2 regions of the Mesorhizobium sp. P2_D6 genome follow, and region 1 is predicted to be linked to the other one. Evidence: riboswitches for the same ligand, from Rfam matches in the RefSeq annotation. Region 1 holds a riboswitch; the other holds the start of a gene.
What was found. Region 1 has a riboswitch for thiamine pyrophosphate ahead of thiC (phosphomethylpyrimidine synthase ThiC). Riboswitches for the same ligand answer to the same signal wherever they lie in the genome.

Region 1 (7,045 bases):
CCGTGTCCAGTTCGACACCATCATGCGTGCTCAGTCCGAGCCTCACGCCGGCTACCCGAATCCGCGAACGGTCGGCGGTTTGCATATCCTCCTGACCGAGATGAACGAAGTCGCAGCCTTCCTCGATGGCCAGTTGCCAGTAATCATTGATGATGAGCTGGCACCCGTATCGAGCGCACAAGGCCTTCGCTGTGCGGATCTCAGCGCGCAATCCGGCTTCGCCCATGGTCTTGATGCGAAGCTGCACCAGCTTGACGCCGAGCGGCACCAGCCGATCGATCCAGGCTGCACTTTCGACGATCAGATAGAAGGGATCGAGCTTCATGAAAAAACTGCCCTGCCGAATGTCGGTGTCGATGGCACGGCGACGTCACGCGGTTCAAGCATTCCCGAAATGAAGGCTTCGCGACCGGCGGCGACCGCCTTGCCGAACGCACGGGCCATGCCGACCGGATCGGCCGCCTTGGCGACCGCCGTATTCAGGAGCACGGCGTCAAAGCCGAGTTCCATGACGGTGGCCGCGTGCGACGGCCGTCCGAGCCCCGCATCCACGATCAGCGGGACGCCAGGGAGATGGCCGCGCATCGAACGCAGTGTCATCACGTTGACCGGCCCGAGGGCGGAACCGATTGGTGCGCACCACGGCATCAAGACCTTGCAGCCCCCCTCCAGCAGCCGCTCGGCGACGACAAGGTCATCGGTGGTATAGGGGAATACATCAAAACCGTCCTCGCACAGGATGCGGGCGGCTTCGACCAGGCCGAACACGTCCGGTTGCAGCGTGTCGTGGTTGCCGATCACTTCGAGCTTGATCCAGCTCGTGCCGAAGACGTCGCGCGCCATTTTCGCAGTGGTCACCGCTTCCTTGACGGAATGACAGCCAGCAGTATTGGGCAGGATTCTGACGCCCAGCGAGCGGATCAACGACCAGAATTTCTCGCCGGCCCGACCGCCTGCCGTCTCACGGCGCAGCGAGACGGTCACCACCGACGTGCCCGATGCCTTGACCGCATCGGCAAGGATGGCCGGCGAAGGATATTGCGCGGTGCCGAGAAGCAGGCGGGAAGGAAGCGTCGTCCCGAGAAGCTCGAACATGCTAGCCTCCCTGCATCGGCGAAAGGATTTCGATCCGATCGCCGTCGCTCAACCGGAATTCCGCCCGGTTGGCTTTGTGCACGAGGTCGCTGTTGACGGCGGTCGCCAGCCAATCGCCCTCATAGTCGAGCGCGGCAAGCAGCTCGGCCAGGGTGTTGGCGGCAACCTCATGCGCTTCGCCGTTGACCAACAGTTTCATGAGCTAGCTCCTTAGTTCCGTCATGATTGAAAACCAGGTCGGCCGCCTGGCGCGCCATGGCGGGCGCGAGAAGAAAGCCATGGCGATAAAGCCCGTTGATCGCGACGGTGCTTCCACATGCCTCGACACGCGGCAGGTTGTCTGGAAAGGCCGGGCGAATGCCGACGCCGGTCTCAATGATGTCAGCTTCGCCGAATGCCGGATGGAGGGCATAGGCGGCCCCCAAAAGCTCCATCATTGAACGAGCCGTGACAGGTCCAGTGGACTGGCTCTCGATCATCGTCGCGCCGATCATGAAACGGTGGTCGGTGCGTGGCACCATATAGAGCGGAAAGCGCGGATGAAGCAGGCGGACCGGGCGCGACAGCGAGACATCAGGCGTACGCAGGATCAGCATCTCGCCACGAACGCCACGCAGCCTTCCATCGACGGCGGACATTCCCGTGCAGTCGATTTGACGACCGAACCCGGAAACAGCCGGGGCATCGGCGCAGAAGTGGAATTCGACTCCCATCGCCGCCAGCCTGTCATGAAGTGCCGCCATCGCCTGGCGCGGGTCGAGATGGGCTTCGTCGGAGAAGAGCAGTCCGCGGCGGAAGCGGCCGGCGAGGTCAGGCTCGAGCAACGCGATTTCATCCTCATCGACGCGCCGATGACCCGACGTGCGGCTGGCGAACCGGTCGAGTTCGCCCGCATCGCGCGGCGCGGCCACGACCAGTGTTCCGGCCCGCGTCACCTGCCCGGGCGTTGCCGCCTCCCACCAGTCGGCGGCATCGCGTCCGAGATCCAGCACCGGTTGCTCGGCGCTTTCGCGCTCGCACCATGGCGCCAGCATGCCGCCGGCGAACCACGACGCATCGCCGCCGAGGCCATGTCTTGTCTCAGCAACTGTCACCGCCGCGCCGCGCGTGGCGAGTTCGAAGGCGACGGTGAGGCCGGCGACGCCGGCCCCTTTGACCAGCACCCTCATGACCGCTCATGCGCCTCCGGCACCAGCGGTGTGCCGGTCTCGTCCGCCGGCACGTAGAGATCGCCGCCCTCGCGGTATTTCGCCGCCATCGCCGCCATGCCTTCCTTCTGTGCCTCGGCGCGGATGTCGTGGGAAATGCGCATGGAGCAGAATTTCGGCCCGCACATCGAGCAGAAATGTGCCAGCTTGTGCGCCTCCTTGGGCAAGGTCTGGTCGTGGAAGGATCGCGCGGTTTCGGGATCGAGCGACAGGTTGAATTGGTCCTCCCAGCGGAATTCGAAGCGCGCGCGGGAAAGGGCATCATCCCTGACTTTCGCCGCCGGATGCCCCTTAGCCAGGTCGGCGGCATGAGCGGCTATCTTGTAGGTGATCACGCCAATCTTGACGTCGTTGCGATCGGGAAGGCCGAGATGCTCCTTGGGCGTGACGTAGCAGAGCATGGCGGTGCCGAACCAGCCGATCATGGCGGCGCCGATACCTGAGGTGATGTGGTCATAGCCCGGCGCGATGTCGGTCGTCAGCGGTCCTAGCGTATAGAACGGGGCCTCGCCGCAGACAGCGAGCTGCTTCTCCATGTTCTGCTTGATCTTGTGCATTGGCACGTGGCCGGGCCCCTCGATCATCACCTGGCAATCCTTGGCCCAGGCAATCTGCGTCAGCTCGCCGAGCGTCTCCAACTCGGCGAATTGCGCCGCGTCGTTGGCATCGGCGATGGAGCCCGGGCGAAGGCCGTCGCCGAGCGAAAAGGACACGTCATAGGCGCGGCAGATGTCGCAGATTTCGGCGAAATGCTCGTAAAGGAAGCTTTCCCGGTGATGGTGCAGGCACCATTTGGCCATGATCGAGCCGCCGCGCGAGACGATGCCCGTGACCCGGTCAACGGTCAGCGGGATGTAGTGCAGCCGCACGCCGGCATGGATGGTGAAATAATCGACGCCCTGTTCGGCCTGTTCGATCAGCGTGTCTCGGTAGACCTCCCAGCTCAGATCCTCGGCAATGCCGTTGACCTTTTCGAGCGCCTGATAAAGCGGCACCGTGCCGATCGGCACCGGTGCATTGCGCACGATCCAGTCGCGGATGTTGTGGATGTTGCGGCCGGTCGACAGGTCCATCACTGTGTCGGCTCCCCAGCGGATCGCCCAGACCATTTTTTCCACTTCCTCGGCCATCGAGGAGGTGACCGCCGAGTTTCCGATATTGGCGTTGATCTTCACCAGGAAATTGCGGCCGATGACCATCGGTTCGCTCTCTGGGTGGTTGATGTTGGCGGGAATGATCGCCCGCCCGCGCGCCACCTCGTCGCGCACGAATTCCGGCGTGACGAAGTCGGGGATCTCGGCGCCTAAGGCCTCGCCGTCGCGCTCAAGTTTGCCACGCAGGATCTCGCGGCCGAGGTTCTCGCGGATGGCGACGAACTCCATTTCGGGCGTGATGATGCCGGCGCGCGCATAGGCAAGCTGGGTCACCGCCTTGCCCTGCTTGGCCTTGAGCGGCCGGTTGCGAATGGGAAATTCCGGCGTCAGGCGCTCGCCTGCGGCGAATCCATTGTCTTCCGGCCGGACATGGCGGCCGTCATAGGCTTCGACATCGCCACGCGCCGTAATCCATTCATGGCGAAGCCGGGCGAGGCCTTTTTCGATGCTGGTTTCGACTGTCGGGTCGGTATAGGGGCCTGATGGATCGTAGACGATGACGGGCGGTTCGCCCGCCGTCGGATGGACGGAGATTTCGCGCATCGGCACTTTGATGTGCGGATAGAGGACGCCGGACTTGTGGATTTTCCGTGAGGCAGGTAGCGGTCCCGTCGAGACGGCTGGGGTGAGGGCATTCATCTTGAGGCTCCTTTGCTCATGCATTGGAGACCCAGTTCTGTGCCGGAAGGATGAAAAGACGCTTTGGTCGACCTGCCGCAACAGGACCTCGGGCGTAAACTCCCGCCAAGCGCTTACACCGTCCCTACGCCAGTATGAACTGGATCAGGTTCAACGGGTCACTGCGCCGCGAAAGCCAGCAGTATCTCAGCCCCTTGCCGGGACTCCCCTGGTGAATGCGTCGAATTGAACGGGCCGGCGCTGTTTTGTCAAGTGCATTCGGCCCGCGGCGATGATCGGCGACCAATCAAATCCAGCGGAAAAGCATGGTAGTATCGAGAGCAAGTCACGCCCAGACGAGCGGTGAAGCGCCCCCAATAAGGCGAGCCCTCATGCGGATTCGGTCCCTTTTCCAGCACGGTGTTTTCGGGGCTTTCCGGAACGACGCTGCTGCCGCCCAGTTGGGTGAGATTGCTATAGATGTCTGTCTTGCGCGTCGTCGGCAATCCTTCCCCTTCGGCTAGACGCCCCGTTTGTTTCCCCAGAGCAGAACATGAAGCTGCGGCAGTACACGCGCCTCGAACCACCTGTCACGGGTCACCTTTTCAACCAGCCATTCCATGCGCCTCATCACACCGGCCATGTCGATGAACGCGTCTTCGTCGCCGGGACGCGGCGGCGTGTGATTGCCGGGCTGCAGATAGACGGGTAATTGCGGGTAGCGCGCCGCGGCGTCTTTGGCATAGGCATAGTCATCATCGTCGAAGACAACGAGCTTGAGCGCCATCTGCGGCTTATACTGCGCCGCCTCTAAGCAGGCGTCGAACGCGGCCCAATCTGTCGTCATTTCGCTTGAGGGCGGCTTGGGGCTTAGTACCAGCACGTCGAGATCCGCGAACCATTGCTTAGACACCGAGCCTTGGGTTTCCAATGCAAAACGGTAGCCCTCACCATGCCCGCGGTCGATCAACTGGCTAAGCGGCTGGATGGCCGGATTGCCGCCCGACAGCGATACCATCACGGGCTGACCGCCGGAAAGCGCAATGACCTTTTGCCAAACCGCGTCGGGAGACATCATCTCCCAATCATGGCGGAAGCGACGGTCCACCGCATGCAGGCTGTCGCACCAGGAACAGCGATAATCGCACCCCCCGGTTCTTACGAACACCGTCGGCAAGCCGATCAGCACGCCTTCGCCCTGAATGGTCGGCCCAAAAATCTCGCTCACCCGGATTCCGGGATGCAACGCGCAAGTCATGGTCGGTATTCCGCCCAGGTTTTCGGCGTCTCGCTCACCCGCACGGCGGAGGTTTCGGGTAGCCGCACCTTGCACCAGTCGTAGAAGTGCCTGGCCAGACATTCCGCTGTGGCATGGTCATGCCCCAGCACGTCGTTAAGATGCCGATGGTCGAACGTCCCATCGATGTAGTGCTTGAACGCCGCCAGATCTTGGTAGTCGCGCACAAAGCCGTGTTCGTCCAGTTCGCCACCTGAAAGCTCCACTACGACGATGTAGTTGTGGCCGTGCAGACGTGCGCACTGATGATCTGGTGGCAAGGAGGTGAGCTGATGCGAGGCCGAGAAGTGGAACTCTTTGGTAATGCGGAACATCACGCGCTCCTTGTCTGGATAGCGTGGAGCCAGAAGTCTGCGTCCTCATAATCTGTCGGGTCGGTGATGCCGGCCAGATCGAATGCTTCGCGCCGTTCGACGCATGTCCCGCAGCGACCGCAATGACGTGCACCGCCCTTGTAGCAGGACCACGTCGCCTCGAACGGTGTGGCGTACTTTGCCCCCTCGCTGACGATGTCGGCCTTCGACATATTCACATACGGAGCGTACAGGCGGATATCGGCGTAGCCTGCGAGGGCATGGTTCTGCATCGTCTGAAAGGCGTCGATAAAAGCGGGCCGGCAATCGGGATAGATGAAATGATCTCCGCCGTGGACGGCAGTGGCCACCGCATCGGCCTTCTTCGCGGCGGCAACCCCGAAGGCGATGGCCAGCATGATGGCGTTCCTATTCGGCACCACCGTGATCCTCATGGAGTCTTCGGCATAGTGCCCGTCGGGCACGTCCACATTATCAGTCAGCGCCGAGCCGCTCAGGTTCCGGCCAACATCGCGGATATCGACGATCTGGTGCGGAACAGCCAGCCGCTTGGCGCAGATAGCGGCAAAGCCGAGTTCCTTTTTGTGCCTCTGGCCGTAATCGAACGAAAGCAGGCCAATGAGTTTCTGCTCGGTCGCCACCTTGTGAGCGAGCGAAACAGAGTCCAATCCGCCGGAGCAGATGACGAGGGCATTCATGGTTTGAATCCTTGTTTTGACCGGGTAAGGCTGCGACCGGAGATTTCTCTGCGTTCCCACTACTCCACGGAGCCGGTTTTGTGAATGGGGTGGACGCGATTGAGCGCACGTACCTTGTTGTCAGCGTCCCCAAGATGACTTGCACGCGACTTGTCGCGTATCTTCGACCGCTGGGGTGCTGACGCCGGCACTGCGTATATAGGCGTATAGATAATGCAGAAATCACTGCCGTGGCGCAGCAGCATTCCCGACACACCTTCGGCTTGTCCGGTTTGCCCCAGAACTTGACGTCCCGAGTTTCGGCGCTAACGCAAGGGTCGACCGGCAGTCCCAGGGAAAGGCTTCTGCCGCGTGCTTTGCCGTTTTCTGGTCTGCGCATAGATCGCCTCGAGCCGCCCGCGCTTCGTCATTGGTCAGAGCCGGGAATTCCTTTCCGAGGGCGCGGCTCGATAGGAGCCACCATTCTGGTTAAGGAAACGGAAGAGCAGATCGATCAGCCGCTTGGGCGTGTCGATAAAGGCATTCACCTGTTGCCGGAATTGATCGTAGCGCTGCAGAAAAGCTGTTTCGTAAGGAAGGTACCGTTCGATCGTCCGCCGAAGGCAGGCATAAAGAAATTCGGCGTGCGGGGTTGCATCGAAGTATCGGTAGAAATCCCCGG
Region 2 (7,045 bases), on a different contig from region 1:
GAGGCCGGGGAGCGGTCTCAATGGCGCTTGAAATACTGGACTTCGCGTTCGTGTTTTTCGGCCGCCTCGCGGCTGTCGAAGGTGCCGAGGTTGCGTCGTCGCCCAGTCTTTTCATCGACCTTGCGCGAATAGAGGCGGTATTTCCCTGATTTGAGTTTTCTGATCATCGGTCTCTCCCTGATCACCAGAGCGCCGCTGAAGCCAAACCGCCAGGGCGCACCTGGCGTGCCTAACGAAGGGCCTGGCCGCAGCCGGACCCTTCGAAAATATCAGTCGCGATGCTCCGGCATCGCCTTGAGCTGGTCCTTGGTCCAACTGGTGACGGCGTGGACGTCGCCATCCTCGTCGCGCATGAAATCAAGCTGGCTGGTGGTGACCGCCACCGGCTTGGCGCCGATGCCAAGAAAGCCACCGACGTCGATAACGACCTGACTGCCATGCAGATGATCGACGGAACCGATCTTCTCGTCGTCAGGGCCATAGATGGTCGCGCCTTCCAGTATGTCGGGCGTCAGTTCCGTGCTGGCAAGTCGTGCGTGATTGGTATGATCCATGGCCGGTCTCCTCTGGGTTGGACAATTTCCTAACCAGCGAACAGACGAAGAGTTCCGGTAAAACGCCACGAAAGTCCGGTGCAGACTGCTTCGAGCCTACACCTCGTCGAAAGGACCACCGCGCCGCGCCGGGTCGCGACCAATGGCGGCTTCCTCGGCATCGTCGGGCAAGGCATCGTCACTGTCCTGATAGGGGTTGTCGTCATCTTCCGCAGGCAGGCCGCCTTCCTTCTCGACACCGGTGGTGTCCGGCAGGCTTTCTTCATCTGCCCCGTCGGGAAGGATCCTTGCGCCACGCAACGCATCCCAGTCTTGCTGGCGCGGCGTCGGGGCTTCCACTTCGTCGTTTGGTTTTCTACGCGGGTCCATAATTTTCTCCCTGGTCGGTGCCTGCATCGAGAAGGTGGAACTCGCCGCCGGCACGCAGGTTCCCGAAACCGGTCCACCTTGCTTGGGAACCACGGGGAACCATTGCCGCTGGGCTGCATTTGCCAAAAGGAAGACGATTCCAGACGGAGACCGGACAATGAAAATCTTTGTTTTCTTGCCGTGCGCACTGCTGGCACTTGCCGGCCCTGCCGCCGCGCAAGACAGCGACGAGGGTGCTCCTCCCGCGCCTTGCCAGGCGCAGCCCCAGGATGGCGGCCAGCAGCCGCCTCCCGCCGATGACGGCAATGGCAATTCGACCGCCGATCTTGGTTCTTGCGGCGGCGTGCTGCAGCCGCCGCCCAGCGGTGACCAGGGCATGACGCAGCCGCCGCCGGACCAGGGCAAAACACCGGTGATCAAGCCCGGCGAGGTGCCTGTGCAGCCACCGAAGCAATGATCTCGCTTGAGGTCTCTACAGTGTGGACCGGGGCCGGCCAGGTCCAGCCTTGGCCAGGCGCAGCGCCGTCACCGGATCAATGCCGGTCCAGGCAATGCCGGCCGCCTCGGTAAAGGCTGCGAAAGCCCGCCGCGCCTGGTCCTTGGTCACGTGTCCAGCCCTGGCCATTTCGCAGGCCCTCAGCGCCGTTTCGTAAATCTTGCCGCGCCTGGCGTGCGGCCATTCCCGAAGAAAATTCTGCATCTCGGCTAGCGTGGTGATGTCGCGTCGGAAGCCGGCGCCGACGGCAATTGCCACGGGACTTTGCAGCCGCATATCGTCCATTTTGAAAGTCTCCTGAGGGATCGTCCTTCAATGCGAATCATGCCGGTGCGGTTCCGGCAATAATGGCTGGTCGGGCCGATCAATTAGTCTCCACTTACGGAACAAGACCGTACGAGAGGCGTTTGCCTCCCGGAGCCCGCCATCGCGATTTGTGCTGTTTTCGCCTCGTGCGGGAACGCGGTGGAGCTCGCAAACAACGACAGGAGACGAAGATGAAAACCGTCCTTATTCCAGTAGTCGCCGGGCTCGCCATGATCGCAGGTCTCGGTGTTGCCGCGGCCGACGAGGTCATTGTGACGCAGCCGGCGCAGCAGCAGGTGATCATCACCCCCGAACAGCGCACGGTCGTGCACCAATACGTAAAAAAACATCCGCTGGCCTCGGTCAGTCTTCTCGGCGTCGAATTGAATGTCGGCTCCGCCTTGCCCGACACTGTCGAGCTGCAGGAGGTTCCTGACGTTCAGTACAGATACGCTGTGGTCGACAACCATACAGTGTTGGTCGATCCCAGCACGCGCAGGATCGTTGAGGTGGTCGAATAACGCTGGCCACAACTGACCGAACCACCAATACGGCCCTGTCGTTCATCCCAACAAGGGCGGCAGGGCCGAATGATGAAAGGAGCATTGCTCATGTTGCCGCATGTCGAGACCAACGTGGCGGCGTGTTGCGACAAGCTGTTGGCTGAGCGCAGCACCGCGCTGTTGTCGATGAAGGAAGCGATTGCGCTCTTGCGGGAGCGCACCGGCACGGATCGGTCGGATGCCGACCTCGCCGGGCTGATCACCAAGAAAGCGGCGCTGCTCGGCGTTGCGGTCGTTTCCGATCCGCGTTGAAAGCAGCTCGTCACTCAAGACGCCGGCTCAAATTTCGGCTAATGTTTTCGTGGAATCTGGACCTAACCATCGGACCCAACCACGGAGGCTTAAGTGACGGACGACAAACAGGACCGCATTCGCCAGCGCGCACATGAGATTTGGGAACAGGCCGGCCGCCCGGAAGGCGCGCATCAGGAGCACTGGGAACAGGCCACGGCCGAAATAGATGGTTCGGCCGCCAAACCGAAGAAGACGGCGAAGAAGGCTGCTGCGAAGCCCGTCAAGGCCGACGCCAAGCCCAAGGCTGCAAAGCCGGCGGCCGCAAAGTCCGGCAAGGCCAAGTCGAAATAGGCAAGGGCAGAATTCGCCTGGGCGGCCCCGTTCTGGACGTCGCCGTTCGGCCCGCCAGGGTCTCTTAACCTGACGAATTGCGCCTCCACGGGGAGCGCAATTCATTGTGTATGAAGACCGCGTGATACCCTATGACTCCCAGGCGTAACTCGACAGGGCAAAGCGGATACCGGCAGCTGTCATGACCAGTTCGCATTCGGTGATCTGGCGCAGGTGGCGCAGATAGCGCGCCACCGTCTGCGGCAGCCAGCCGGCGCAGGCTTCGACATAGGCGCGGCTGTGAACGAGCGTGCCGGTCGACAGCCTCTCGTCCTTCTCGGCAATCACTTTCAAATATTGGCGGATGAAACGAATATCGTCGGCGATGTCCTGGCTGGCCATTCGCCATGCTCCGGCAACGCGTTCGCGCTGGTCGAACGACAGGGGCGGCAGCAGCGGCAGTGACAACAGCGGGCGGGAGAGGTCGGCGAAGGCGCCATGGTTCGCTGTGCTCACGGAACTCCCCTTGTTGAAAGGAAATATCGTACTTTATGTACGACATTTCGTCAAGGATGACGCGTACAATTTGAACGAATTCAACTTTCGAAATGATGCGGATTTTCCTGAAGCCAAGAAACCTGGCCCAACACACTTCGCGATGACAGTCGAAAAAATACTCTTCCCCAATGCCTCGAACAGTGCTTTAACCCGCCCATCCACAGGGGTGCTCCGTACGGTCGGGGCTGAGATGAGGGCGGCAAGCCTTCGGACTCTAAAGCTGATCTGGATAATACCAGCGGAGCGAGGCGGGCGATGTTTTCCGGTGCACAGATTTCCCTTTATCCCATGACCGACGATTTCGTCGGCGTCATCCTTGGCGCGCTTGGCGCGCTCGATCCCTGGCGTGACCGGCTGAGGATCGAAACCGACGACATCTCGACGCTTCTGGTCGGGCCGCCCGAGGTGTTGTTTCCAGCCATGCGCGACCTGTTCGTGGCGGCCGCCAAAAGCGGCAAGCACTGCGTGCTTTCGGCTGCGGTTTCGCGCGGCTGTCCAGGTGAGCCCGACGATCCGATCTGCCGCTCCGACGAGATCGGCGGACCCGCCATTGCGCAGGACGAGCGCAAGGTCGCCGCGATCCGCGCCGTCCAGGCCACGCCATCGACCGACCAGCCGGTGGCGGCGCAGTTCTCGCTCTATGTGATGGGCACGGGCGACCATATGGACGAGATCTATGGCTGCATCGATTTCCTGAAGCAGTCCGGCGTCTTTGAACGCTCGAAGAACTTCTGCACCAAACTGCGTGGCGATGCCGGCGCGGTGTTTGCCACGCTGACTGAGGCCTTCTGCCGGTTCGGCCCGGGCGCCGGCCACGTCACCCTCGACATCACGATTTCGGCGAACAGCCCGAGCGCCGCCTGAGCCGCGGCTCAGGCGTCGTTCATCAAGGATATTTGCCGTGGCTGTTTCGTTCAACCCATCGCGTGGGGGAGATGCCTCCGACCCCTCAGTACAAAGAGGAGGGGAGCCATTGGCGATTGGCGAAGACCGCGATGCAAGTGAATCTCCCCCCTTGAGGGGGAGATGGCCGGCAGGCCAGAGGGGGTTCCAGCGCGTGGAGCGCCGACGCTCTTTTCGCATCGGCAAGGCGTGGGCGCTCTATGGCCGGCGACCCCCTCTGTCGCCTTCGGCGACATCTCCCCCTCAAGGGGGGAGATCAGCCGCCGCCATCGCCAAGGCCATCCCCGCAGCCATCTCTTTCACCCTGCTCCTCGCGGCCTGGGAGCTCTACGCCCGCTATGGTGGCGCAGCGCCCACCATACTGCCGGCGCCGTCGCGCGTGTTGCTGCAAGCCTGGGAGAATCGCGCTGCTCTTGCCGACAATACGCTTCCCACCATCCGCGCCACGCTTGCCGGCTTTGCCTGCTCGTTGGTGGCTGCTTTCGTGCTTTCGGCGCTGGTCGATTTTTTGACCCCGCTCCGCCGCGCGCTCTTCCCCCTGCTGATCGTCAGCCAGACCTTGCCGCTGGTCGCCATCGCGCCGCTCATCGTGCTGTGGTTCGGCTTCGGGCTGATGCCGAAAATCCTGCTCGTCGCACTCGTCACCTTCTTTCCGATGATGGTGGCGTTGGTCGAAGGCTACGCTGCAACGAGCAAGGAGATTGCCCAGATGCTCGCCGCCATGGGGGCAGGGCGCTGGCGCATCTTCTGGCTGGCGCGGTTGCCTTCGGCGCTGCCCTATTTCTTCGCCGGTTTGAGGATCTCGATTACTTACGCCGTGGTCGGCGCGATCTTCGCCGAATATGCGGGGGCGGCGAAGGGATTGGGCATCTATATGCTCAACGCCAAGAACAATTTCCGCCCCGATCTGGTGCTCGCAGCGGTCGCCGTCAGCGCGGCGCTCACGCTTGCTTTGTTCGGCCTTGCGGTGCTCATCCAGCGCCTCGCCATGCCCTGGGAAAATGCGGGGAGCGAGAGCCGCGGCGGCAAGCCTTCGGGAGAGAGCTCCCAATGACACGGCTCGAACTCCGCGATATCAGCAAAAGCTTCGGCGCGCTGGAGGTGCTCGCGGGCATTTCGCTTCATGTCGCGGCCGGCGAGTTCGTGTCCATCCTCGGCCCCTCCGGCGCCGGCAAGTCGACGCTGTTCCAACTGCTCACCGGTGCGCTGAAAGGCGAGGGCGACATGCGTTTCGACGGTGCGCCACTCGATGACCATGGTCGCCATTTCGCCTTCATGCCGCAGCGTGACGCGCTGATGCCGTGGCGGCGCGTCATCGACAATGTGACGCTGGGGCTCGAAGTGCAGGGCATGCCGCGACGGACGGCGCGGGAGCAAGTCGCGCCGCTGTTCGCCGAATTCGGCCTTGCCGGTTTCGAGCGCGCCTGGCCGGCGGAACTCTCCGGCGGCATGCGTCAGCGCGCTGCGCTTTTGCGCACAATGGTGCAGCAACGCGACATGCTGCTGCTCGACGAGCCCTTCGGCGCGCTGGATGCGCTGACACGCGCGGCCATGCAGCGCTGGCTGGAAGGCATGTGGCAGCGTCATCGCTGGACGGCGCTGCTGATCACCCATGACGTGCGTGAAGCGGTGTACCTGTCGGACCGCATTTATCTCCTGTCGTCACGGCCCGCTCGCATCATCAGCGTGATTACCGTGCCGCTGCCGCGCCCGCGCACCACCGGCAGCGACGCCGCGCGCCAGGCCGCTGTACTCGAAGCCGAAATCCTCGACACGCTGCTCGATACCGGAGCGGACCGAGCCTCGTTCCCGCAGACCGTTCAAAGGAGTTTATCATGACCGAATTCACCCGCCGGCAAGCGCTGCTTTTAACGCTGGCTGCCGGACTGCCGCTGGCCTCGCGCGCTCATGCTGCCGCGCAAAAAATCACCGTCGCGCTTGATTGGACCGTCAACACCAACCACATCGGCCTGTTCGTGGCCCGCGACAAAGGTTTTTACGACGAGGCCGGGCTCACCGTCGACATCCTGCCTTATGGCGATACCGGCGCCGGCACGCTGGTCGCCAACCGCATCGCCGATTTCGGCATTGCCGGCGTCGGCCTGTTCACCCAGCGCGCCGCCGGCGCCGACCTCAAGGCGGTCTACGCCGTGGTGCAGCAGGAGACCGGCCGGCTGGTCTTCAACGCGGATCGCAGCGAGATCAAGAGCCCGAAGAATCTCGACGGCCTGACCTATGGCGGCTTCGGCAGCGCCTGGGAAAACACGCTGATCTCGACCATCATCCGCCACGATGGCGGCAAGGGCAGTTTCGAGACGGTGACGCTCGGCACCTCGGCCTATGAGGCGCTGGCCAACGGCTCGGTCGACTTCACGCTGGAAGTCTCGACCTGGGAAGGCGTCGATGCCGAGCTGAAGGGCATCAGGCAACGCGGCTTCCGCTATGCCGATTATGGTGTGCCCGACGAGCACACTACCGTCATCGCCTCCAGCGATGCCTATCTCCAGGCAAACCCGAAAACGGCTTCCGCCTTCGTCGAGGCAACGCGGCGCGGCTACCAATTCGCCGTCGATCATCCGCAAGAAGCCGGCGACCTGCTGATCGCGTCCAACAAGGACGCGCTGACCGACCCGGCGCTGATCCACGCCTCGCTGAAGATGCTGGTCGACGGGCACTTTTTGCGCAGCCAGGACGGCGTCATCGGCACCATCGACAAGGCCAAGGTCGAGGCG

Region 2: another riboswitch for thiamine pyrophosphate. It lies ahead of AC1D1L_RS20410 (YkoF family thiamine/hydroxymethylpyrimidine-binding protein); the one in region 1 lies ahead of thiC (phosphomethylpyrimidine synthase ThiC).

The regions. Positions count from the first base shown of each region.
Region 1 covers NZ_JBFUEG010000014.1:34,855-41,899, forward strand. The annotation lists gene AC1D1L_RS24795 (thiamine phosphate synthase) at 1-325, opposite strand, end outside; gene AC1D1L_RS24800 (thiazole synthase) at 322-1,095, opposite strand; gene thiS (sulfur carrier protein ThiS) at 1,097-1,294, opposite strand; gene thiO (glycine oxidase ThiO) at 1,263-2,264, opposite strand; gene thiC (phosphomethylpyrimidine synthase ThiC) at 2,261-4,096, opposite strand; TPP riboswitch at 4,200-4,316, opposite strand; gene AC1D1L_RS24820 (hypothetical protein) at 4,345-4,581, opposite strand; gene queE (7-carboxy-7-deazaguanine synthase QueE) at 4,596-5,333, opposite strand; gene queD (6-carboxytetrahydropterin synthase QueD) at 5,330-5,686, opposite strand; gene queC (7-cyano-7-deazaguanine synthase QueC) at 5,686-6,384, opposite strand; gene AC1D1L_RS24840 (hypothetical protein) at 6,798-7,045, opposite strand, start outside.
Region 2 covers NZ_JBFUEG010000009.1:134,005-141,049, reverse strand. The annotation lists gene AC1D1L_RS20455 (hypothetical protein) at 18-167, opposite strand; gene AC1D1L_RS20450 (PRC-barrel domain containing protein) at 270-554, opposite strand; gene AC1D1L_RS20445 (hypothetical protein) at 651-923, opposite strand; gene AC1D1L_RS20440 (hypothetical protein) at 1,081-1,380, shown strand; gene AC1D1L_RS20435 (DUF982 domain-containing protein) at 1,396-1,704, opposite strand; gene AC1D1L_RS20430 (DUF1236 domain-containing protein) at 1,917-2,246, shown strand; gene AC1D1L_RS20425 (hypothetical protein) at 2,337-2,540, shown strand; gene AC1D1L_RS20420 (DUF2934 domain-containing protein) at 2,634-2,873, shown strand; gene AC1D1L_RS20415 (hypothetical protein) at 3,003-3,368, opposite strand; TPP riboswitch at 3,563-3,675, shown strand; gene AC1D1L_RS20410 (YkoF family thiamine/hydroxymethylpyrimidine-binding protein) at 3,666-4,274, shown strand; gene AC1D1L_RS20405 (ABC transporter permease) at 4,531-5,367, shown strand; gene AC1D1L_RS20400 (ABC transporter ATP-binding protein) at 5,364-6,152, shown strand; gene AC1D1L_RS20395 (ABC transporter substrate-binding protein) at 6,149-7,045, shown strand, end outside.